2 regions of the Geobacillus sp. WSUCF1 genome follow, and region 1 is predicted to be linked to the other one. Evidence: predicted binding sites of a transcription regulator. Region 1 holds the regulator's gene; the other holds the start of a gene.
What was found. Region 1 encodes Rex, which represses fermentation and respiration genes when NADH is low (regulators of the CRP and FNR family bind a similar motif). Its sites were predicted from a motif close to TTGTGAAATATTTCACAA; they were not measured.
Positions count from the first base shown of each region.

Region 2: I656_RS04305 (L-lactate dehydrogenase) is a predicted target of Rex. The motif match lies at 2,010-2,027, and genes of this name have one in related genera.

Region 1 is NZ_ATCO01000068.1:14,454-17,566, reverse strand. Features, by position in the region: partial or broken gene I656_RS08845 (ABC-F family ATP-binding cassette domain-containing protein) at 1-861, opposite strand, end outside; gene moaC (cyclic pyranopterin monophosphate synthase MoaC) at 958-1,446, shown strand; gene I656_RS08855 (redox-sensing transcriptional repressor Rex) at 1,462-2,103, shown strand; gene tatA (twin-arginine translocase TatA/TatE family subunit) at 2,121-2,273, shown strand; partial or broken gene tatC (twin-arginine translocase subunit TatC) at 2,270-3,036, shown strand.
Region 2 is NZ_ATCO01000128.1:2,949-6,061, forward strand. Features, by position in the region: gene bcp (thioredoxin-dependent thiol peroxidase) at 1-392, opposite strand, end outside; gene I656_RS04310 (potassium channel family protein) at 459-863, opposite strand; gene I656_RS04305 (L-lactate dehydrogenase) at 1,033-1,986, opposite strand; partial or broken gene I656_RS0116240 (ABC transporter permease) at 2,132-2,888, opposite strand; gene I656_RS04300 (ABC-2 family transporter protein) at 2,922-3,113, opposite strand, start outside.

The DNA of each region.
Region 1 (3,113 bases):
ACGTGCGATGTTGCGCTGGATGAAGTCTTGGAGTCGGGCGATTTCTTCTTGCTGTTTCTCGTACCGTCTTAACTCTTGTTCGTATTGCTCGGCCCGCAACTCCAAATAGCGGCTGTAGTTGCCGGCATAGTGTTTGAGCGTGGCATTCGACAGTTCGTATACGTCGGTGACGATTTTGTCTAAAAAGTAGCGGTCGTGGGAAACAACCAGGACGGCACCGGGATAGGCTTGCAAGTACTGCTCCAGCCAGGCAAGCGTCTCAAGATCCAAATGGTTCGTCGGCTCGTCCAAAATCAATAAATCCGGCTTGGACAACAGCAATTTCCCAAGGGCAAGCCGCGTCCGCTGTCCGCCGCTTAACGACGAGACCGGCGTAGTTTTATAATCATATGAGGAAAACTGCAGCCCGTGCAAAACGGAGCGGATGTCGGCTTCGTATTGGTAGCCGCCTTGTTCTTTGTATTGTTCTTGCAGCTCGTCATACATTTTCAGCGTTTTTTCATAGCGAGCGGGATCGGCGAGTACGTCCGGGTCGCCGAGTTGCATGCTGAGTTCGGCGAGCTGTTTTTCGAGTCCTAGAAGCGGGGTGAATACCTCAAGCATTTCGTCCCAAATGGAACGCGGCGAGTCGAGCCCGCTGTTTTGCGCCAAATAGCCGATTTTGATATGGTTTGGTTTGATGATTTTGCCGCTGTCGAAAGAGAGTTCACCGGCGATGATTTTCAACAATGTCGATTTTCCCGCTCCGTTGCGGCCGACAAGGGCGATTCGGTCGCGGGACTGTATTTCTAGTTTTATATTCGATAAAATAAGGTCAGCGCCGAAATATTTCGTGAGCCCGTGCACTTGCAAAATGATCATGTCCGTCACCTCGCGAATAGTTTAACGCAAGTCGCGAAAACGGTCAAAGACGAATGATGAAAAATCGTGTATAGTGTATAAATGGAGGAGATTGTATTGTCATCGTTCACTCATTTCAATGAACAAGGGCGCGCGAAAATGGTTGATATTACGCACAAAGAAGATACTGTGCGAGTGGCTGTGGCGCAAACGAGCGTGACTGTCAGCCGGGAAATTTACGAAAAAATGACGAGCAATGCGATCGAGAAAGGGGATGTGCTCGCCGTCGCTCAAGTGGCGGGGGTGATGGCGGCGAAGAAGACAGCTGACCTTATTCCAATGTGTCACCCGCTTATGTTAAAGGGTGTGGACATTGCTTTTGCTTGGGAAAACGATGGAGAAGCGCATAAGCTCGTCATCACGGCAACGGTGAAAACGAAAGGGAGCACAGGAGTGGAAATGGAAGCGCTGACGGCCGCTTCGGTCTGTGCGTTGACAGTGTACGATATGTGCAAGGCGCTTGATAAAGGAATGGTCATCGGTCCGACGTATTTGGTCGAAAAAACGGGCGGGAAGTCTGGCCATTACCGACGGAAAACCGATTAGCTAGGGGATGAGATCATGAGCAACGAACAACCGAAAATTCCGCAGGCAACCGCCAAACGGCTGCCGCTTTACTATCGGTTTTTGAAAAACTTGCACGCTTCCGGCAAGCAACGCGTCTCCTCTGCCGAGTTGAGCGAGGCGGTGAAAGTCGATCCGGCGACGATCCGCCGTGATTTCTCCTATTTTGGCGCGCTTGGCAAAAAGGGATACGGGTATAATGTCAATTATTTGTTGTCGTTTTTCCGCCGGACGCTTGAAGAGGATGAGGTGACCGAAGTCGCCTTGTTTGGCGTCGGCAATTTAGGCACCGCCTTTTTAAACTATAATTTTTCGAAAAACAACAATACGAAAATCGTGATGGCGTTTGATGTCGATGAGCGGAAAGTAGGGACGACAGTCGGCGGGGTGCCGGTCTATCATCTCGATGAGTTGGAGGAGCGGCTTCACGAAAACATCCCGGTCGCCATTTTAACCGTGCCGGCCGCCGCGGCTCAAGCGCTGACCGACCGCCTTGTCGCGCAAGGAATTAAAGGCATTTTAAACTTTACTCCGGCGCGGTTGAACGTGCCGAACCATATTCGCGTCCATCATATCGATTTAGCCATTGAGCTGCAGTCGCTCGTCTATTTTTTGAAAAACTATCCATCGCCATCGTAAAAAGGAGAGAACAACACATGAAATATTTGTTGCTCGTTGCTGTGATTTTGTTGCTGTTTGGCACGAAAAAGCTGCCGGAGTTGGGGCGGTCGTTCGGCCAGTCGCTTCGCGAGTTTAAAGACGCCACAAAAGGGCTCGCTGATGACGAAGAAACGAAAACCGACCGATGACAAGGCAGGATGGGGAAACAATGAATGACAAAGAAATGTCGGTGTATGAGCATCTGGGTGAACTGCGAAAACGGCTCATCATCGTGCTCATCTTTTTTGCTGCGGCGCTTGTCGTTAGTTTCTTTTTTGTCGATGATGTCATTTTGTATTTGCAGCGAACGGCCGAGGCGAAGCATTTGACCATGAACGCCTTCCGCCTCACCGATCCGATTAAAGTGTATTTTCAGTTTGCCTTTGTCATCGCGGCTGTACTGTCGGCTCCGGTGCTGTTGTATCAAATTTGGGCGTTTGTCAGCCCCGGTCTGTATGAAAAAGAGCGGAAAGTGACGTTAAGCTATATCCCGGCGTCGATCGTTCTTTTTTTAGCAGGCGTCAGCTTCGCTTATTTCGTCTTGTTTCCGTTTGTCGTTCGATTTATGAGCCAGCTGGCTGACCAACTAGGGGTTCAACAAATGATCGGCATTAATGAATATTTTCAGTTTTTGCTTCAGCTCGTGCTGCCGTTTGGCATCGTGTTTCAGCTGCCGATCGTCGTGTTGTTTTTCACCCGCTTAGGCTTATTACGCCGCAGCTTCTTGTTCGCATCCGCAAGTATGCGTATTTGGCGCTGCTTATTTTAGCGGCGGTCATTACGCCGCCGGATGTGCTGTCGCAAGTGATCGTCATGATTCCGCTCACCATTTTGTATGAAGGAAGCATTTGGGTGGCGCGCATCGGCTATCGGAAAGCGCAGCGAGCAGCCGAGGAGGAAGGCAATGAGTGAGGCGGGACGAAAAACATTGAGAGGAAAGCGAGCAAGGCCGGGCCAAACGAAGGGGCCGTCTCAAAAGCCGCAACACA
Region 2 (3,113 bases), on a different contig from region 1:
AACGTTCCGTCGGGGGCGATAATGAATGTCGAGCGATCAATACCCATATATTCCTTGCCGAAATTTTTCTTTTTCTTCCATACCCCATACAGCTCGGCCACTTCATGCCGCTCATCAGAAAGAAGCAAAAATGGCAACTCATATTTTTCGATAAACGCCTCATGCCGCTTCATCGGGTCGGTGCTCACTCCTAAAATGACGGCGTTCAACTCGGCGAACTGCGCATGGCGATCGCGAAAGTCGCACGCTTCGGCTGTGCACCCCGGGGTCATGTCTTTTGGATAAAAGTAAAGCACCACATACCGGCCGCGAAAATCAGACAGCGAAACCATTTTCCCATTGCTTGCCGGCAAGGTGAAATCTGGAGCTGGCTGGCCAATGGCAATCGTCATGTCGTTCCCCCCGTCTTCTTCATTTTCTTTTAGCGTAGCGAAGACGAAGGGAAATTGCAACTCATATCAGCGATGATCCCAGTCAAACACGGTGCGCGTCACGATGACAGCGGGCATAATGTAGCCGAGCAGCGCTTCGGCAATGGCGATCCACCGCCCGACGCCGATCGGAGTGACATCACCGTATCCGACCGACAAAAGCGTCATACCGCTTAAATACAAGCTGTCTTCAAGCAGCGACAAACGATCTTTCGATGCGCTATTTGGGGATGGGGTAAACACGGCATGGCCGTTTACTTGCAAAATCATATAAATCATGGCAAAACCGAGCAACATCGTTAAATACCAGTGGACGAGAACCCATAAGCTATCGAGTGACATGCGATGCGTCGCTTGCACGCGCACTGTCCAAAGCGAGGTGATGCTGCCGAGCAGTACGGCGGCAACAATGCCAAGGAAGGCGTAATCCATCACGTTCCCCCCATTTTTGTCCGTCGTTCATATATACGCGGACAACCGGGCGATTATACCGCATGACCCTCCGAACCCTGCTTGAATCGGCAGCACTCCTGTATTCCACCGGATCGCCCGACCCATTTGACAAACCAGCGTCCCGTCAGACGAAGCCAATCGTTGCGCTTTACTGAGCAAAATAGCGCGCCAATACACCTTTTAACGTCGCAGCACTACGGTGGAACCATTTTTTCTCCTCCTCGTCAAGTTCAATTTCAATCACTTCGCGGATGCCATTTCGGTTGATCACAGCAGGCACACCGATGTAGACATCGCGTTCGCCGTATGGGCCGTCCAAGTAAGCGGAAACGGTCAAAATGGCATTTTCATGATGCAAAATGGCGCGCGTCACGCGGGCAAGCCCCATAGCAATCCCGTAGTACGTCGCTCCTTTTTTCTCAATAATTTGGTAGGCGGCATCGCGCACATTGACAAAAATGCGCTCGAGCTCTTTTTGCGCTTCTTCCCCTTTGGACTCGACCAGCTTGCGAATCGGCACGCCGCCGATATCAGCCTGGCTCCAGACCGGGAGTTCAGTGTCGCCATGTTCGCCGATCATATAGGCGTGCACGTTCGTCGGGGCGACGGCGAAATAGTCGCCCAACAAAAAGCGGAACCGCGCCGTGTCCAAAATCGTGCCCGATCCGATTACTCGCTCTTGCGGCAGGCCGCTGAATTTCCACGTCGCGTACGTTAAAATGTCGACCGGATTGGTGGCGACGAGAAACAGTCCTTGAAATCCGGATGCCATGACCGACTCAACGATCGAGCGGAAAATGGCAATGTTTTTGTCCACAAGATCAAGCCGCGTCTCGCCCGGTTTTTGGTTGGCGCCGGCGCAAATGACAACCAAATCGGCATCGCGGCAATCATCGTAATCGCCGTGCCAAATGTCAGCCGGCTTCGGCGCAAATACTTTCCCATGGTTTAAGTCCATCGCATCGCCCTCAGCCTTGTTTTCATTTGCATCGATGAGCACGATCTCATCGGCAATCCCTTGATTCATTAAGGCAAACGCATAACTGGCGCCGACAAACCCGGTGCCGACGACCACTACCCGATTTCCTCTCCCGTTTTTCATAACTATTCACCTCTTCTTCCTTTTTGTGAATATATTCACATTTTATTTTACGCCATAACATGCTAACGATACAGACAAGGTTGTGTCGATTGCTTGACCATTGTTTGTCATTTTGATGGCAAATGAACAAAAACGGGCGGGGCGCCTAGCTCCCCGTCCCGCGATATCGTCTCACCCCGGCGTTCCAAAGCATGACCGAAACGGTGAAGCAAACCATGCCGACCACTGGGGTGAAAAAGGCATAACTGTACCATTCCTTTTTATCAAGAAAATAAGCAGCTGGATAAACGCCGACAAAGGCAAACGGCAGCACCCACGTTAAAATATAGCGGATGACGCGATGATAAATATCGATCGGGTAGCGGCCATAGCTGCTGATGTTGTACATCATCGGCATGATGGATGTGCGGGCGTCGGCAAAAAAACTGATCGTCGCCAGTGAAATGAAAATGCCGGCATAAATCAATGCACCGCCAATGACAAACAAAATAAACACGAAGACATCATACCAATGAAATGAAAGAGACAAGCGGCTGCCGGCATACAGCATAATGATCAGCCCGGGCACAGCGCCAAGCAACGATTCGAGCTCCATCCGCTCCAAAACAATTTGAAACAGGCTGTTTAGCGGGCGCGTCAACACGCGATCCATTTCCCCCTGCACAATATATCGTTCATTAAAATCCCAAAGGTTAAAAAAGGCGCCAAATACGGCATATGGAACAAGAAAAAAAACCGTAAATAAACAAAATCTCATCGCGCGACCAGCCGTGAAGCAGCGTCGTATGGCCGAACACGACAAGCAAGAACACTAAGTTCACCGCCTGCGCCATTAAGTCGGACAACCATTCAATGAGCAAATCAGTGCGGTATTGCAATTTTGTCTTCATGTACTGGGCCATATATTGAAAAAAAACAGATACGTAAAACAATGTCTACCCCCCTTGCACAACAAGCCGCTTTTTCGCCACCCGCCATAGCAGCGCGATCGGAAACAATAACAGCACGCACCACGCCGCCTGCGTGAACAATCCATCGCTTACAGCGGCGCCTTGGAAGCTTTCCGTAATGATCATGCTTGGAATATAGCTAATGGCTTGAAATGGCATATACGCCATGAGCTGCTG